Regions from separate parts of the Blautia sp. MSK18_10 genome, predicted to be linked through region 2. Evidence: riboswitches for the same ligand, from Rfam matches in the RefSeq annotation. Region 2 holds a riboswitch; the other holds the start of a gene.
The links. Region 2 has a riboswitch for ZMP and ZTP ahead of LI074_RS11205 (IMP cyclohydrolase). Riboswitches for the same ligand answer to the same signal wherever they lie in the genome.
Positions count from the first base shown of each region.

Region 1: linked by a shared signal. The riboswitch ahead of LI074_RS06680 (formate--tetrahydrofolate ligase) and the one ahead of LI074_RS11205 (IMP cyclohydrolase) in region 2 are both predicted to bind ZMP and ZTP.

Region 1 covers NZ_JAJCGT010000011.1:25,017-30,592, reverse strand. The annotation lists gene LI074_RS06690 (LysR family transcriptional regulator) at 1-306, opposite strand, end outside; gene LI074_RS06685 (aspartate ammonia-lyase) at 404-1,846, shown strand; gene LI074_RS06680 (formate--tetrahydrofolate ligase) at 1,955-3,640, opposite strand; ZMP/ZTP riboswitch at 3,805-3,890, opposite strand; gene LI074_RS17785 (hypothetical protein) at 4,061-4,141, opposite strand; gene LI074_RS17780 (DUF6783 domain-containing protein) at 4,188-4,241, opposite strand; gene LI074_RS17775 (DUF6783 domain-containing protein) at 4,218-4,310, shown strand; gene LI074_RS06675 (hypothetical protein) at 4,565-4,699, shown strand; gene LI074_RS06670 (aminotransferase class I/II-fold pyridoxal phosphate-dependent enzyme) at 4,868-5,576, shown strand, end outside.
Region 2 covers NZ_JAJCGT010000026.1:3,586-17,817, forward strand. The annotation lists gene LI074_RS11200 (phosphoribosylaminoimidazolecarboxamide formyltransferase) at 341-1,525, opposite strand; gene LI074_RS11205 (IMP cyclohydrolase) at 1,655-2,368, opposite strand; ZMP/ZTP riboswitch at 2,440-2,520, opposite strand; gene LI074_RS11210 (peptidoglycan recognition protein family protein) at 2,612-3,445, opposite strand; gene guaB (IMP dehydrogenase) at 3,563-5,020, opposite strand; gene LI074_RS11220 (DUF6106 family protein) at 5,130-5,633, opposite strand; gene groL (chaperonin GroEL) at 5,994-7,613, opposite strand; gene groES (co-chaperone GroES) at 7,745-8,029, opposite strand; gene codY (GTP-sensing pleiotropic transcriptional regulator CodY) at 8,452-9,237, opposite strand; gene topA (type I DNA topoisomerase) at 9,609-11,678, opposite strand; gene dprA (DNA-processing protein DprA) at 11,810-12,727, opposite strand; gene LI074_RS11250 (YifB family Mg chelatase-like AAA ATPase) at 12,748-14,232, opposite strand, start outside.

The DNA of each region.
Region 1 (5,576 bases), on a different contig from region 2:
CGAAGAAAAAAAGTTACTGCCACCTACATTAAGAGTTCCTGTTTTGAGATTTCCCAGATCCAGTAGGTAGTTTTCGAGATTATTTTCAATATCCATGACTTTTTCAACAGCCTGTATATAATGTTTTCCGACTTCAGTTAACTGTAAAGGTTTGGTACTTCGATCAAAAATAGGATAGCCAATACGGTTTTCCACACGTTTTACATTGGCGCTTAAAGAAGGCTGCGAAATGAAAAGAGCAGCAGCAGCTTTGGAAAAGCTTTTTTCCTTGTAGACCTCATAGATGTATTCCATTCCCTGAAACATATAAACTCCTCCGATATATAATTTAAACACTATATATTTTATAAAAATATATGTATTTGATTATATTATAGCAGAGATATATAATGAGGGCAAATACATGGGAGGGCGAATAACTATGAAAAAAACAGACTATCGTGTAGAAAGGGATTCTATTGGTGTAAAGGATATTCCGGAAGATGTATATTATGGAGTACAATCTTTACGTGCGGCTGAAAATTTCCACATTACGGGGTTGAATATGCATCCGGAAATTATTAACAGTCTTGCATACATAAAAAAAGCAGCAGCGATAACCAATTGTGAGGTGGGGCTTCTTGAGAAGAAAAAAGCACAGGCGATTGTCCAGGCATGTGATGAAATTGTTTCAGGAAAATTCCATAATGAATTTATTGTGGATCCTGTTCAGGGAGGAGCTGGCACATCTTTAAATATGAATGCCAATGAAGTAATTGCAAATCGCGCGATTGAGATACTGGGAGGAAAAAAGGGCGATTATACAATTATAAATCCTAACGATGATGTGAATTGTGGACAGTCTACCAATGACGTTATTCCTACTGCCGGTAAAATGACTTCTCTTCGTTTGTTGCAGAATCTGAAAAAACAGCTTCTTCGCCTATATGATGCTCTTAATGAAAAAGCTACAGAGTTTGATCACATAATAAAAATGGGGCGTACACAGATGCAGGATGCAGTGCCGATTCGTCTGGGACAGGAATTTAAGGCATATTCGGTAGCAATCATGCGTGATATCCACAGAATGGATAAAGCAATGGATGAAATGCGGACTCTTAATATGGGAGGCACTGCTATTGGAACGGGAATTAATGCAGATGAAGGTTATCTGAGAAGAATTGTTCCAAATCTTACTGAAATCTCAGGAATGGACTTTATACAGGCCTTTGATTTGATTGATTCCACTCAGAATCTGGATCCATTTGTAGCCGTTTCCGGTGCTGTGAAAGCATGTGCGGTAACTCTTTCCAAAATGTCAAATGATCTCCGTCTGATGTCCTCCGGTCCACGTACTGGTTTTGGGGAGATTAATCTTCCGGCAAAACAGAATGGTTCTTCTATTATGCCAGGTAAAGTTAATCCGGTTATTCCTGAAGTAGTGAATCAGGTTGCTTTTAATATTATTGGTAATGATGTTACCATTACCATGGCTGCAGAGGCTGGTCAGCTGGAATTAAATGCGTTTGAGCCGATTATTTTCTATTGCATGTTCCAGTCTATCGATACTCTTGGCTATGCAGTCCAGACATTGGTGGATAATTGTATTGTAGGAATTACGGCAAATGAAGAAAGATGCCGTTATCTGGTAGAAAACAGTGTAGGTATTATCACTGCAATCAGCCCCCATCTTGGATATCAGAAGGCTGCGGATATTGCAAAAAAGGCAATTAAGACAGGCGAATCTGTAAGAAGTCTGATTCTGAAAGAAAAGCTTATGGACGAGGATGAACTTAATCGCATTCTGGATCCGGTCCATATGACGGAACCTGGTATTTCCGGAAAAGATTATCTTATAAAAAAATAAAGAAAAAAACAGGCGGGAAAATCTTCCCGCCTGTAAAATCGTCTGGACACATATCATATATAAATATGATTTTTATATTTTTGAATTATTCGACTGATTTCAACCGGATTAGAACAGACCTGTGATCTTACCTGTCTCGTCTACGTCGATTCTCTCAGCAGCCGGAACTTTAGGAAGACCTGGCATTGTCATGATCTCGCCTGTAAGAGCTACGATGAATCCTGCACCAGCGGAAATCTTCAGGTTACGTACTGTAACTTCGAAGTCAGTAGGAGCACCCAGTTTAGTCTGGTCATCTGTTAAGCTGTACTGTGTCTTAGCTACACAGATCGGGCAGTTGCCAAAGCCAAGAGCTTCTAACTGTTTCGCCTGTTTCTGAGCGTTAGCTGTCAGAACTACTTTCTTACCGCCATATACTTTCTGAACGATCTGGTTCAGTTTGTCTTCGATAGAACCTTCCAGTTCATATGCATAGGAGAAGTCGTTTGGTTCTTCAACAAGACGGATAACTTCTTCTGCAAGTTTGATTCCGCCTTCGCCGCCTTTTGCCCATACTTCAGAAAGAGCAACGTTAACGCCCAGTTCTTTACATTTAGCTTCTACAAAGTCAAGCTCTGCTTTTGTATCTGTAGGGAATGCGTTGATAGCAACAACACATGGAAGTTTGTATACGTTTTTGATGTTGGAAACGTGTTTTAACAGGTTCGGGATACCTTTTTCAAGAGCTTCCAGGTTTTCATTGTTAAGGTCAGCTTTAGCAACGCCGCCGTTGTATTTCAGGGCACGTACTGTAGCTACGATTACAACTGCGCTTGGTTTTAAACCAGCCATACGGCATTTGATATCAAGGAATTTCTCAGCACCAAGGTCAGCACCGAAACCAGCTTCTGTGATTGCATAATCAGCAAGCTTCATAGCCATCTTTGTAGCTGTTACAGAGTTACATCCATGAGCGATGTTTGCGAATGGTCCGCCATGTACGATTGCAGGAACGTGTTCCAGAGTCTGTACAAGGTTTGGTTTCAGAGCATCTTTTAACAGGGCTGTCATAGCGCCTTCTGCGTGAAGGTCACCTGCTGTTACAGGTTTCTGCTCGGAAACTTTTCCGTATGTATATCCGATGATGATCTTGGATAATCTTTCTTTCAGGTCTTTGATGTCGCTTGCAAGACAGAGAACTGCCATGATTTCAGATGCAACTGTGATGTCGTATCCGTCTTCACGAGGCATACCGTTTGTCTTTCCGCCAAGACCATCTACTACGTTACGAAGCTGACGGTCGTTCATATCTACACATCTTCTCCATGTGATCTTACGTGGGTCGATGTTTAATGCATTGCCCTGGAAGATATGGTTATCGATCATAGCTGCAAGTAAGTTGTTAGCTGCGCCAATGGCATGGAAGTCACCTGTGAAGTGAAGGTTAATATCTTCCATAGGAACAACCTGTGCATATCCGCCGCCTGCTGCACCACCTTTTACACCGAATACCGGTCCTAAGGATGGCTCACGAAGAGCTACCATAACACTCTTGCCAAGTCTCTGCATACCATCTGCAAGACCTACAGTAGTAGTAGTTTTACCTTCTCCTGCTGGAGTTGGGTTGATAGCTGTAACGAGGATTAATTTTCCATCCTTCTTATCACTTTCTTTCAGAAGATTGTAGTCGATTTTTGCTTTGTATTTTCCGTACTGCTCCAGATATTTGTCGTCAATACCTGCTTTCTCTGCGATCTGAGTAATTGGAAGCATCTCGCATTCCTGTGCAATTTCAATGTCTGATTTGAATCCCATAATTGTTTTTCTCCTTTCGTTTCCGCATAACATGAAAAACTTCTGTTGCTGTTCACTCCGCGATCAGCAACAATTATTAATTGAAAGAAGTATTGGCCGGTCTGCCTGGTATTCCTGATTTCTGCCCTGAAAGTTATAAAAAAAGGCCAGTATCTGAATATTTCAAATACTGCCCAGACGGTCGGCTCCCGCAAACCTCCGACTCCACGTGGTTTGCACTCCACTCTTTCCGTCAGTACTCGAAGGTTCTTTCAATTGATGAATACAATATATCATTTTGAGAAAAAAATGTCAAGAAAATTTTTGTTGAAACGTCAAAAAATGTGAGTAAACTGGATAAAAGTTGTGCAAATTGATAAGAGAAGAGAATCGTAATCCCTGGTAATGAAAGAAAATACGTTTTCTCAAGGGAAGAAATTGTTAAAAAATAAACACAGTTTTCCCTGATAAATGAAGAAAATATAAAAAGCGGGTAAAGCTAGAGCGTGTCTGAAAAATCATTCCCGCAATCTGCACGCCCCCACTTTGCGGGATATTTCACCCGAATTCAGTTGCCGTAGCCCGCTACGGCGCCCTCATCCGGGCAAAATATCCCACAAATTGTGACGCACATCTTGCAGAAAGCCTTTTTCAGACACGCTCTAGTGCAAAATATGGAAAATGGAATTGACAACAGTTCAGAAGATATGTTATTCTAAATTTTAGTATGAAAAGACACTATCGTTTTCATGCAAATATTTGCTCACATTCAGAGACAGTTTCTGAATGTTAAGCCATACGGACAGGCGGGGCAGTTGCCGGGTGGGAGACACCACATTATTGATTGAGTTAGAAGCTCAAATTTTATAAGTTGATTACTTTATAATAATCAGTGCGTAAGCACACATCATCTTGTGAAACGGTCAATAAGAGCATAGCATATATTTGCCAGCGATTGAAGACGACAGCAGTCATGAATATTTCAGAATACGGGAACAGGCACAGGATACAGACGGATTTATACGGGAAATCCGGTCAGTATATAAAGAGACAGAGCCTGAGAAATTCTATAGATCATGAGAGAAGCAGATGGTGAATGAACTTATCTGCTTCTTTTTTTGTGCAGATATAGCAAATATATATATAGAAATAATTGAATCATTGTGCCGGTTTGAGGCAGTATACAATTGCTGAATGATAGAACTGTATTTGCCGGTACATGACGACAGGAAAAGAGGAACATGTCAAATGGATTATGAAAGACAACAGCATGCGCCCATATATGAAGCACTGGAACGTTTCCGAAAGAAGAGAGTCGTTCCCTTTGATGTGCCGGGACATAAAAGAGGAAGAGGAAATCCGGAGCTTGCACAGTTGCTGGGAGAGAAATGTGTGGGGCTGGATGTTAATTCTATGAAGCCGCTGGACAATCTCTGCCACCCGGTTTCGGTGATCAGAGAAGCGGAGGAGCTTGCAGCAGATGCTTTTGGCGCAGCGCATGCATTCCTTATGGTAGGAGGAACCACATCTGCAGTGCAGAGCATGATCCTGTCTGTCTGCAAGGCAGGGGATAAGATCATTCTGCCGCGAAATGTACATAAAAGTGCCATCAATGCCCTGGTACTGTGCGGTGCAATTCCGGTTTATGTAAACCCGGAGGTGAATGCGCAGCTGGGCATTTCCCTTGGCATGGAAGTCAGTCAGGTGGAGAAGGCTATGGATGAGAATCCGGATGCGGTGGCAGTTCTTGTAAATAACCCTACCTATTATGGAATCTGTTCGGATCTGCGGACTATCGTAAAGAAGGCTCATGCAAGAGGAATGAAGGTGCTGGCAGATGAGGCTCATGGAACCCATCTTTATTTCGGCAGAAACCTTCCTGTGTCCGGAATGGCGGCAGGTGCTGACATGGCGGCAGTTTCCATGCACAAATCCGGCGGAAGTCTGACACAGAGTT
Region 2 (14,232 bases):
TCCATAACTATAGCAATTCCATATCTGCGAATAACATCTATAGCCAATATCCTTGATTAACATCCCTGAGTCAAGCGTATATTCGCAATCCGCTTCGCTACGCGGCTCTACACCAGCGCAGGACATTATATGTTTTTGCCCGCATTTGCAGGAGTCTTAGAAAAAGTTAGCGCCAGGAAATCTGCGTTATGTAAAAAAATTTCACTGTCTGAGCCGCATTTGCGGCGAGTTTGAAATTTTTTTACATGTTTTTAGCAGATTTCCTGGCGCTTAGTTTTTCTTAGGCTCCGAAACCGCGGACAAAAACATATAATGTCCTGCGCGTCCCCATACCAGCACCTTAGTGATGGAACAATCTGATACCAGTAAAACTCATCACCATTCCATATTTATTGCAAGTCTCAATCACAGCATCATCACGCACAGATCCACCCGGCTGCGCAATATACTTCACGCCACTCTTATGAGCACGCTCAATATTATCACTGAATGGGAAGAATGCATCAGATCCCAGTGTAACATCCGTCATCTGATCCAGCCATGCACGTTTCTCTTCCTTTGTAAATACTTCCGGTTTCTCTGTGAAAGTTTTCTCCCACATACCATCAGCAAGTACATCCATATATTCATCCCCGATATAAACATCAATGGCATTGTCACGTTCCGCACGTGAAATTGTATCTTTAAATGGCAGATTCAGCACTTTCGGGCACTGGCGAAGGAACCAGTTGTCTGCCTTCTGTCCTGCAAGTCTTGTACAATGTACACGTGACTGCTGTCCTGCACCAACACCGATAGCCTGTCCATCTTTTACGAAACATACAGAGTTGGACTGTGTATATTTCAGGATGATCAGAGAAATCTTCATATCACGTTTTGCTTCCTCTGTAAGCTCTTTATTCTCTGTCACAATATTGGAAAGCATTGCATCATCGATCTCAAGCTCCTGACGGCCCTGCTCAAAAGTTACACCAAATACTTCTTTGTGTTCCAGCGGAGCCGGTACAAAGTTCTCATCGATCTGGATCACATTGTAGTTTCCTTTTTTCTTCTGCTTCAGGATCTCCAGTGCTTCCTCTGTGTATCCAGGTGCAATAACACCGTCAGATACCTCTCTCTTGATTAGAAGTGCTGTATCTTTATCACACACATCAGAAAGAGAAATAAAATCACCAAAAGAGGACATTCTGTCAGCACCGCGAGCTCTTGCATAAGCGCATGCTAATGGCGAAAAATTCTTCCAGTCCATATCATTTACCCAGTAGATCTTTGCCAGAGTCTCTGTAAGAGGAAGTCCTACAGCAGCACCGGCAGGAGATACATGTTTAAAAGATGTAGCTGCAGGAAGTCCTGTTGCTTTCTTCAGATTGGATACCAGCTGCCAGCCATTAAAAGCATCCAGGAAATTGATATATCCCGGTCTCCCGGAAAGGATCTTTACCGGAAGCTCAGATCCGTCTGCCATATAAATTTTTGCAGGTTTCTGATTCGGGTTACAGCCATATTTTAATTCGAATTCTTTCATTATATAAATCCTCCGTATGAACCAAATAAGTATTTTAAAATTAATTCCTGTAAATAATTTCTTACTGCGAAAGCATCGTCTTATGTTCACAATAATCTATGAGCACTATCTGTACTCAGTAAGTGACTATTATTTATTCTTATTAATGATCTTGCTTTCGTACTTACCTGTCTCAATATCAATATATCTTACAAACAGAGATACTTTGTTATCTTCGTTCAGGCTGTTCCAGAGAAGTTCTGCAAACTCATCTATATCATCCGGAATTGCTACCAGTTTCGGTTCGCCTTCAAAGCTTGGAAGTGGATTTCCGTCACATTTATAAGTATGGATGAAATGTCCCTCTCCTGCAATGGCATTCTCGTATGCAAATGTGTATCTGTTACATGCATCCGGATTTCCGTTGTTGCTCTTGAGAATTGACATTGCATAGTTGAATTTTCCGTTCTCTACGTGCATAACACCGGAGATACGAGGTGTATAGTTCGGACCGTCCGGCTCGAATTCTCTGCTTCTTAAGGACTGCTCAAAAGTAAGCTGATGATCCATTCCCTCATAAATGGTATCTGTCTGATCTCCGTTAGTTACGATTGTTTTGTTTCCCAGTACACGTACAGGTGCATAGATGATCAGACTCGGATCTGTAAGTTTGGACGGATCAAATGCCTGGGTACGGATTCCCTCACCATCCTCTACAAATACTCTGTTTCTGCTGTTCTCGCTTCTGCCCATGATGAAATAAGCTGTCACTGCTTTCTTACCGTCTGCGGAACGTCCAATCACAATTCCTCTGCCAGGATAGGAATTCTCTTTCAGTTCTTTTTCCAGTGATAACATTTCCATAATTTTTCTCCTTTTCGTTAAAAATAAGGTTAAAAAAAGCCTGGGAAACCTATTTATTCATTGAATAATTTCCAGGCTGCCCAGGCGGTCGGCTCATATACTCGCTGCACTCCCTGTAGGTAATCCTACTTCCGCCAGTCATGCAGGCACTGTCGTGAAAAAAAATCACACGTTGTTATTATAGTACAATACTTCTTTGTGGATTTCAAGGCAAATTTTTTTGTACTGTGCTGAATTTTCGTTTTACTGAACATCCTGCAAACCATAATCAACATCAATCTGCGCCGCAATATCCGATTTCATCTGTATCCATGCATCCGGATTCTCCACATAATATTTCGGACAGTTTTTTCCGGTAACATCATAATGCCGGATCACGTTCTCTGATGTAAGCCCAAACCGCACGCACAACCACGCAGAAAGCTTCACTGCCGAATCATAAGTTGCCTCATTAAATTTCCCCGTCTCATCCGGATGACAGCACTCGATGGACAAAGTATCTACATTACGTGAGTTCGTCGCATAGGACATCTCTGACGTAGGAATACACTGCACCACTTCCCCATCCAGCCCCACTACAAAATGACTGCTCACCTTTGTGTCATGAGTAGTCGCCAGATTCTCGAAGTAGTTCCTGTTTGCAATGGCTGTTGCCCCCGGATTTGCAGTATAATGAATGGCAATATACTGTACACTCTCAATAGGAATCTGCGGTCTGGAATATTCATTCGGTGTCAGCAGTTCCACATCTATGTACGGCGCCCCTTCTTTCTGCCATTGTTCCGGTCCGCCTGAAGAATCCGCATTATCTGTTCCTGACTGTTCCGCATCAGAAACCATCGTGTCAGAATTATGTAAAAAGTCCCCAATACTCCATCCATTTTCACTGGCCCGATTTATTATGATCCACCCACTCAGAACTATGATCACGAGCAGCATAAGGCTCATAAGAATTCTCTGATTTCTCTGCCTTACTCTGCTGCTCTTTCGTTTTTTCGACCTGCTGTTTTTCTTTTTTACTGCAGTTTTCCCTGTTCTGGTATCTGTTTTTTTCTTTTTGTTTATATGCTTTTGCATTTTTACCTTCTCTTACGGGATTTTACTCCCTGCAAAAAATACCCCGGCCGGCATGCCTGGAAATCTTATTTCTTTCCATCAGCAGCCAGCCGGGGCATATATTACACCTGAAATTTATTATTTGTCATCTACGCTATAGTTCGGAGCTTCTTTTGTGATATGAATATCATGTGGATGAGATTCCTTAAGAGACGCTGCAGAAATCTTGATGAATCTGCCTGTTTCTTTGAGTTTCTCAATAGTTTCTGCTCCACAATATCCCATACCGGAACGGAGACCGCCCATGAGCTGGAATACAGTATCCTCAACATGTCCTTTGTAAGCAACACGTCCTTCTACGCCTTCCGGAACAAGTTTCTTCGCATTCTCCTGGAAGTAACGGTCTTTACTTCCGTTCTCCATAGCTGCGATAGATCCCATACCGCGGTATACTTTATATTTTCTGCCCTGATACAGTTCGAATGTTCCCGGGCTCTCGTCGCATCCTGCAAACATGCTTCCCATCATGCAGACATTCGCACCGGCTGCGATTGCCTTTGTGACATCTCCGGAATACTTGATACCACCGTCTGCAATGATCGGGATTCCGTATTCTTTTGCAGCTTCGTAGCAGTCCATAACAGCAGTGATCTGCGGAACACCGATACCTGCAACAACTCGTGTGGTACAGATAGATCCAGGTCCGATACCAACCTTAACTGCATCTACACCGGCCTCGATCAGAGCCTTTGTCGCAGCACCTGTTGCTACGTTACCTGCGATTACCTGCAGTTCCGGATATGCTGCCTTGATCTCGCGTACAGCCTTCAGAATGTTCTCTGAATGTCCATGTGCAGAATCAATTACGATCACGTCTACAGATGCCTTTACAAGTGCATCAACACGTGCAAGTACATTAGCAGTGATTCCTACCGCAGCACCGCAGAGAAGACGTCCCTGCTCATCCTTTGCAGCCAGAGGATATTTGATCTGTTTCTCAATATCTTTAATAGTAATTAAGCCTTTTAAGTTAAAGTCATCATCTACAATAGGTAATTTCTCTTTACGTGATTTTGCCAGAATCTTCTTGGCATCTTCCAGTGTAATTCCTTCTTTGGCTGTGATCAGTCCCTCAGAAGTCATGCACTCTTTGATCTTCTTGCTGAAATCTGTCTCAAACTTCAGATCACGATTAGTAATGATTCCGACCAGTTTTCTGCCCTCTGTGATCGGCACACCGGAGATACGGAATTTTGCCATTAACTCATCTGCGTCTTTAAGTGTATGTTCAGGAGATAAATAGAAAGGATCTGTGATAACACCGTTCTCAGAACGTTTTACCTTGTCTACCTCTTCTGCCTGCGCTTCAATGGACATATTCTTATGAATAATACCAATACCACCCTGTCTCGCCATAGCGATTGCCATGCGATGCTCGGTTACTGTATCCATTCCTGCACTCATCATAGGAATGTTCAGTTTAACCTTCTTTGTTAAGTAAGTTGTGACATCTACCTGATTCGGAATTACCTTTGAATATGCCGGAACTAACAGCACGTCATCAAAAGTAATGCCTTCACCAATGATAGTACCCATTGCATTTCCTCCCTTGCGTATATGAAATTAAATTACTATTGTAATGTAAAAAGGAACCAGCAACTGGTCCTTTTATTTTCAACAAGTGTAACAAAAATCAGATTCTATGTCAATCCAAAAAAACTTTGCTCGGTGCTGAATTTTTCATAGCCTGTGCAAGTGCCTCATCCGGTTCCAGGATGATCTTGCATAAATTTCCGTCCAGTCTTGTGATAACACCAAAGCGTTTATGCTCCGGATTTCCTGATGAAAAGTCCAGTACTTTCATGTTCTGGTTTCCGTTGTAATAGTCCATTCTGTGGGAATCCAGCGGTGCTGCCAGATCTGCTTCTGATAATTTGAAGCTCTTTACTTTCTTTCTTTTTGTCTTTGACATGATCATGTCGATGTCAAAATCGCCATTGATAAACAGATATTCATATTCTACATCTGTTTTCGGAATTACAAAGTAGCATGCAATTCCAAGTGCTACGGCAATGATCAGTGCCAGCGGTGTGATGATAAGTCCGGCAAATACTGCCAGCACTGTCAAAACGATCAGACCGTATTTGAGCAGGCTGTCTTTAGCCGTCTTATCTTTCTTTACCAGTAATTCTGAATACAAGTCGCCCATTGTTTCGTCTCCTTTTCATTTGTTCAGCTGTTGAAAGCAGCTTTTTTTGCACAGCATATTTAACAATTATATTTTATTCATCATGCTGTTTTTCTGCATTATATCACAAAACGGAACCATCGTCTATGACGACGGTTCCGTTTCACATATTCCACCTGTACTATTGTTACTGTTCACACACCACTGTTCCGCGAGGTGTTTTGGCATGAATATGCCAAAATCCCGAGACATACAAGCCAAAATTCCATTGCCGCAGGCAATCTGGAATGAATTTTGGCTATGTTACTGTGAACGGAATGAACAGTAACATACTATTTTTATCTGAGCATACTGCGGTATAATTTTATCGTTTATTAAAAATTACATCATTCCCATTCCAGGATTAGCAGCCGGTGCAGGTGTGTCTTCTTTGATAATTGCAACAGCAGATTCTGTTGTAAGTAATGTAGATGCAACACTTGTAGCATTCTGAAGAGCACTTCTTGTAACCTTTGCAGGGTCAAGGATACCTTCGCTTACCATATCTACATATCTTTCGTTCAGAGCATCGAAGCCGATTCCCGGTTCGGATTCTCTTACTTTGTTGATGATTACGGAACCTTCAAGTCCTGCATTTGCAGAAATGCGGAACAGAGGAGCTTCCAGAGCTTTCAGGATGATATTTGCACCTGTCTTCTCGTCACCTTCCAGAGTTGCTGCAAGTTTTGCAACTTCTTTGGATGCGTGGATGTAAGCAGATCCACCACCTGCGATGATACCTTCTTCTACTGCTGCTCTTGTAGCTGCAAGAGCATCTTCCAGACGAAGCTTAGCTTCTTTCATTTCTGTCTCAGTGGAAGCACCAACACGGATAACAGCTACACCGCCAGCCAGTTTTGCAAGTCTTTCCTGTAATTTTTCTTTATCAAATTCAGATTTTGTTTCTTCAATCTGTCCACGAATCTGAGCAACACGGTTTGCGATTGCATCTTTGTCACCCATGCCGTCAACGATAACTGTGTTCTCTTTTGCAACTTTAACAGATTTTGCACGTCCTAACTGCTCCATAGTTGCGTCTTTCAGTTCCAGACCAACTTCTTCGGAGATTACCTGGCCGCCTGTAAGGATTGCGATATCCTGAAGCATTTCTTTTCTTCTGTCACCATATCCCGGAGCTTTGACAGCTACTACCTGGAAAGTTCCTCTTAATTTGTTTACGATCAGAGTTGTAAGAGCTTCACCCTCTACATCTTCAGCAATGATAAGAAGTTTCGCACCAACTTTTACGATCTGCTCCAGTAATGGAAGGATTTCCTGGATGTTGCTGATCTTCTTGTCTGTGATCAGGATATATGGATCTTCCAGATTTGCTTCCATTTTTTCCATATCTGTTGACATATATGCGGATACATATCCACGATCGAACTGCATACCTTCTACAAGGTCAAGTTCTGTGTGCATTGTCTTGGATTCTTCTACTGTGATAACGCCGTCTTTGGAAACTTTTTCCATAGCATCTGCTACTAACTGTCCAACAGTCTCATCGCTTGCGGAAATAGATGCAACGTTTGCGATCTGTTTCTTGCCGCTGATTGTCTGGCTCATGTTCTTGATTGCTTCTACAGCTACATCTGTAGCTTTCTTCATTCCTTTTCTGAGGATGATCGGGTTAGCGCCTGCTGCCAGGTTTCTCATTCCTTCGTGAACCATAGCCTGTGCAAGAACAGTAGCTGTTGTTGTACCATCACCTGCTACATCGTTTGTTTTGGAAGCAACTTCTTTGATCAGCTGTGCGCCCATGTTTTCAAATCCGTCTTCCAGTTCGATTTCTTTTGCGATTGTAACACCGTCGTTTGTGATAAGCGGAGCACCGTATGGTTTGTCAAGAACTACGTTTCTTCCTTTCGGTCCTAATGTTACTCTTACTGTATCAGCTAATTTATTTACACCAGCTTCAAGAGCTGCTCTGGCTTCTGCGCCGAATTTAATTTCTTTTGCCATGATAATATGACCTCCTGATTCAAATTTTGATCTCTATGAATTCTTTCTGATACTTAGCCGGTATTTCATGTTACATCCTGTAAATATTATCTTATAAGTATCTTCATTTATGTTTTCTATTTTGATATTGCTTATTTAACAATTGCAAGAATATCATTCTGTTTTACGATAATGTATTCTGTGCCATCCATCTTTACTTCTGTTCCTGAATATTTGGAGTAGATAACTTTATCACCTACAGCTACTTCCATTTTTACTTCTTTGCCGTCAACAACTCCGCCAGGTCCTACAGCTACAACTTCTGCCTGCTGTGGTTTCTCCTGTGCCTGTCCCGGAAGAACGATTCCGGATTTTGTTGTTTCTTCTGCTTCAACCTGTTTTAATACAACTCTGTCACCTAAAGGTACTAATGTCATGATCTATATCCTCCTTTATTCTCCAACTAAAACTTTCCTGTTACCGTACTCTTTCCGTTATCGCAAAATATCCGGCAACTGTTTCGGCACTCTGTCTAATTCTGCCGATTTTTGCTAGCACTCATTTACTTCGAGTGCTAATCACTGTCCTTATATTATTGAAAATGAGTCGATTTCGCAAGTGCTTTTATCATTATAAAATAATCTATATTCTCTTTTTTACTTATATATTCTCTTTTTTTCTTTTGTTTTCTTAATTTGCAAATAATTTTGTCATATCTTCCTTGTCTTTCGCACTCAGTTGAATTGTCTTCAAATACATTAATTAAGAGGCTTGCTATAATTCCTGTAACATAATAAAAAGACCGTCCACCATACAGCAGACAGCCTTCTTGCATTCATTATTTATGGAAGCTTCTATATCAGGATTTCTTATTTCTCTGAGCTTTAATCTCTTCCAGTTCATCAAAGATGACTTCATTCAGCACTTTAATGTAGGTTCCTTTCATACCGGAAGATCTGGATTCGATCACACCGGCACTTTCAAACTTCCTCAAAGCGTTTACGATAACAGATCTGGTGATTCCCACGCGGTCTGCGATCTTACTTGCAACCAGGATTCCCTCATCTCCGTCAAGTTCATCAAAAATATGGATGATCGCCTCCAGTTCGGAGAAAGATAAAGTATTAAACGCAGATTTCACTACCTGCTGCTTTCTGTCCTCCTCAGCATTCTCTTCATGAACCGCTCTCATCATCTCAAGCCCTACAACGGTTGTTCCATATTCACTGACAATAATATCTTCAATGTCATATGGTTTCTCATAACGATACATAAATACAGTACCCAGTCGTTCCCCTGCAATATCTATCGGATTAATGATTCCCTGATAACTGCTTGATACATGTTCAAATCCCAGTGTCTGAAGATTTACATTCTCTTTTGTTGACAGGACACCCAGAAATCTCTCGTTTAACAGGGAATCTACATATCCGCCAACCTTGTCCTCGATCAGTTCAGTGATCTCCTCTACTCCCGGGCATAAACTGACACCCAGAACCTTTCCTTTTTTACTGAGAACCAGAATGTTGGAACTCAGTGTCTCCATCAGAACCTGACAGATGTCATTAAATACCACTTTGCTGGAACTGCTGTTATGCAGAAGTTTATTAATTTTTCTTGTTCTATCCAGCAGCTGAACACTCATATTGTCCTCCTTTCACCCTGTACATATCCGAAATCTTTCTGTCATTATTTCATAAATGAGCAGTCACTTTCTTTTGCTCGCAAGGAAGATTCAGACACACATGGTTATTAACATTACTGATACTTTGATTTTACACGTTTTAAAGTCAAATTACAAGACAAATTTTACTATTTTTTTATTTATTTTTGCTTTTCTGAAAATAGATTCCTTTTATAATATTATTCAATAAATATCATCATCAAAAATTCAAAGGATTGAAGACAAAAAGTCAGAAAGTCACTGACTGTAAGACAAAAAACGGAACTGTTGCATTAATGAAATTCATTTTCAACTGCTGCAACAGTCCCATTTATAACATTTACAATCCGTTATTATTCTTTCTCGTCCTTTGCCTCTACATATCCACATGTCTCCTGGCTACAGACAAGCTTATTCCCCTTTTCCACCATATAGCTTCCACATTTCGGACATTTCTTTGCTGATGGTTTCTGCCAGGACATGAAATCACAATCCGGATTATCCTCACATCCGTAGTACTTACGTCCTTTTTTGGTTTTCTTAAGCACAATCTCTTTTCCACATTTCGGACATGCCACCCCGATCTTCTCAAAATATGGTTTGGTATTTTTGCATTCCGGAAATCCCGGACATGCAAGGAATCGTCCATGAGGACCATATTTAATCACCATATGTCTGCCACAGTTTTCGCAGATCACATCTGTCACTTCATCCTGAATATCAACCTTTTCAAGTTCTTCCTCTGCAGCATCTACATCCTTCTTCAGATCCGGATAGAAGTTGCTTACTACTGTCTTCCACTTTACAGTTCCTGCTGCCACACAGTCCAGAAGCCCTTCCATAGTCGCAGTGAAGTTTACATCTACAATACTCGGGAAAGCCTGTTTCATAATATTATTGACAACTTCCCCCAACTCTGTAACATACAGGTTCTTCTGTTCTTTTGCAACATAACGGCGGCTGATGATCGTTGTGATCGTCGGCGCATAGGTACTTGGACGTCCAATCCCCAGTTCTTCCATAGTCTTGACCAGAGATGCCTCTGTATAATGTGCAGGCGGCTGCGTGAAATGCTGTTCTGGTTTCAGTTCCTTAAGACTAAGCTTCATTCCTCTTTCAAGACTCTGATTCAGAACATTTCCTTTTTTCTGGTCCTCTTCATCTGTGTATACAGACATAAATCCGTCAAATATGATCTTGGAGGCAGAGACTGTAAAAATATACTGGTCTGCACCAATCTTTACAGATGTTGTTTCGTATTTTGCAGGAGCCATTCTGCTGGCCGCAAAACGTCTCCAGATAAGCTGATACAGTCTGAACTGATCTCTTGAAAGAGATTCCTTCAGTACAGCCGGTGTACGGCTGATGTCTGTAGGACGGATCGCTTCGTGAGCATCCTGGATCTTCTGTCCCTTTTTCACAGCTTTCTCAGACTTTGAAACATAATCCTCTCCGTACTGAGCAGTGATATATTCTCTTGCAGCAGCATCTGCTTCCTCTGAGATTCGGGTGGAATCTGTACGCAGATAAGAGATCACACCTACCGTTCCATTTCCTTTGATATCAATTCCTTCATACAGCTGCTGTGCCAGACGCATTGTCTTCTGTGTGGAAAAGTTTAAGGTCTTGGCTGCTTCCTGCTGTAAGGTACTTGTAGTAAAGGGAAGCGGTGCATTCTTGATCCTCTCGCCTTTCTTTACTTCATTGATCTCATATTCTTTATCTTTCAGAGAGGCCAGAAGTTTATCCATTTCCTCTTTGCTGTGGATATCCATCTTTTTATCTGTTCCATAAAACTTCGCCTGCAACGGTTTCTTCTCACCCTTCACCTGAAAATCTCCCTCCAGGCTCCAGTATTCTTCCGGAATAAACGCATTGATCTCATCTTCTCTGTCACAGATGATACGAAGCGCAACAGACTGTACGCGCCCCGCACTTAAGCCTCTCTTGACTTTTGCCCAGAGAAGCGGGCTGATGGTATAACCTACCATACGGTCAAGCATACGTCTTGCCTGCTGTGCATCTACCAGATCCATATCCAGGTCTCTGGCCTGTTTGATTGATGATTTTACTGCTGTCTTGGTAATCTCGTTAAAGGTAATCCTGTGCATCTTCTTCGGATCTTCTTTTAATGCCTGCATCAGATGCCAGGAAATTGCCTCTCCCTCGCGGTCAGGGTCAGTTGCAAGATAAATCTTATCTGCTTTCTTTGCAGCCTTGCGAAGCTTTGCAAGCAGTTCTCCCTTTCCTCTGATCGTTATATATTTGGGTTCAAAATCATGCTCAACATCAATTCCGAACTGACTCTTCGGGAAATCACGGACATGTCCGTTAGAAGCTTCCACATCGTAATTCGCACCGAGAAATTTCTTTATTGTTTTCACTTTTGCAGGTGATTCTACTATCACCAGATATTTCGCCATGCTACCTCTCCTAGTCGTAATCTGTTATTCTTCACAGTGTCCCTGAACGGGCACATTGCCTGACAGCGATATTGTTACATATAAAAATCGCCCTGCGCCGCAGAAACGTGAAGCACAATAATCATAAATCGTCAACTGTCTTTTACATAATAATGTCTCCCGCTCTCTCTTATGAGCCCCCGCAGTGTCAGTTCCACAAGACAGTTGCTTACCTGTGCCGGGGAAAAGCCTGTTTTTCTCACAATGTAGTCGGGATTTTTTGGTCGTAAATCGAGACAACTATACACCATATTCAAATCTCTTGCAAGTCCCAAGTTGTTTTTTTCACCGTTTTGTGTTACTTTTTCCATCGAAATTCCAAGTTCTTCCAGCATAATTTCCGGACAGTATGCAATCCCTGCGCCGTCGTAGATCAGCTTATGGCAGCCTCTGCTGAGTTCATCTGTCACTGCCCCCGGAATCGCATAGACCATCTTTCCCTGTTCCAGTGCAAATCCCGCAGTGATCAGCGAACCGCTGTTTTCTTTTGCTTCCACTACCAGAACCGCGTCTGACAAAGCACTGATGATCCGGTTTCGCGCCGGGAAATGCCAGGAAACAGGTCCTGAACCCAGTGGACATTCACTGATGATCCCACCATTTTCCCATAAGATCCTCTCATAAAGTTTTCTGTTAGATTTCGGATAGCATACATCAACACCACTTCCAAGCACCGCAAATGTAGGCATCTTTCCTTCCAGTGCGCCTTTATGTCCTTCTGAATCAATGCCAAGTGCCATACCGCTGATAATCTGGACTCCAGCTACACTTAACGCTTTCGCATACCGGAATGCCTGCATCCTTCCATAAGGACTGCACATTCTGGCACCGATCACTGCCACCGTTCTTCTCTTAGGATCAGGAAGTCTGCCTTTTACATAAAGCTTTGCCGGCATGGAGGAATACTGCTTCATTATCTGAGGATATTCCGGATCTGATTTCTCAATACATCGTATCTGACCTGTACTGTATTCTTCTGTATGATTATTTTTCACATCAGTTCTTTCCATATAAAATACCTCTCTGACCTTTATTTTATGACAGAATCTTTGTCAAATGCCCTGTACGAAAGTGCTTCTCCGATATGATGACCGGCAATCATTTCTTCCCCTTCCATATCCGCAATTGTTCTGGCTACCTTCAGGATCCTGTGATAGGATCTGGCACTGAATGCGATTTTTTCAAAGGCTCTTGCCAGAAGTCGGGATGCGCTGTCTGTAAGAGGGCAGAATTTATCGATCAGACTGCTCTTCAGCTGCCCGTTAAAATTTATTTTCTCATCTTTATACCGTTCTTCCTGGATCTTCTGTACTTTTTCCACTCTTTTTCTGATAGCAGCGGAATTTTCTCCCTTTCTTCCACAGTGAAGCTGTGAAAAAGAAACCGGCGGTACCTCAGTGCTGATATCAATTCTGTCCAGAAGAGGGCGACTGATCTTTCCCATATAATGTGTGATCTCACCTGCTGTACAGGTGCATCTGTTTAAATCCGGATAATAACCGCAGGGACAGGGGTTCATCGCTGCACATAACATAAAATCCGCCGGAAAGTTGTAAGTTCCGCTTGCTCTGGCTATCTGGATCACTTTATCCTCCATGGGCTGTCGCAGAAGTTCCAGACTTGCTCTGGAAAATTCCGGCATTTCATCCAGAAAGAGTACACCTTTATGCGCAAGAGTGATTTCGCCGGGTCTGGGATTACGCCCGCCTCCTGCAATTGCCTGCGGAGTACTTGTATGATGAGGGCTGCGAAATGGTCTCTCATCGATCAGAGGATGTTCTCTTGAAAGAAGTCCTGCAATACTGTAAATTCTGGTAAGCTCCAGCTTTTCTTCAAAGCCAAGCCCAGGCATGATCGTCGGCAGTCTTCTGGCAAGCATGGTTTTGCCCGTTCCCGGAGGTCCGATAAGGAGAAGATTGTGAAATCCGCTTACTGCAATTTCCGCCGCTCTTTTTGCCCCTTCCTGTCCTTCAATGTCTGAAAAATCCATTCCCATATCTGTATTTATAATAGAAGGAATTTCTTCCTGTATTTCCCTCTTCAGATAGGGTTCCGGATTCTTAAGACACTCGACCAGTTCCCGTAAATTTTTTACTCCTGCTACCGGCACATCCCTGATCAGTCTTCCTTCTTTCAGATTCTCATAGGGAACTACGCAAAAACGACTGCCCAAACTTCTTGCACACAACACAATCGGCAGGATTCCGGATATCCCATGGATTTCTCCGTCCAGACCGATCTCCCCTGCCATCATAACTCTGCTGACAACCTGAGGGCTGATCATCTCAAAAGCAGCCAACACTGCTGCTGCCACCGGTACATCAAAACCGGCTCCCTCTTTCTTCATGTCTGCAGGAGCAAAATTGACGGTAATTCTCTTTGGTGGAAACTGATAACCATTATTCTTGAGTGCTGTGCGTACCCGTTCCTGCGCTTCCTTTACCTGCGCAGAAGGAAATCCTACCATGATAAAGGAAGGAAGTCCGTTACTTACATCAGCTTCTACCTGCACAGG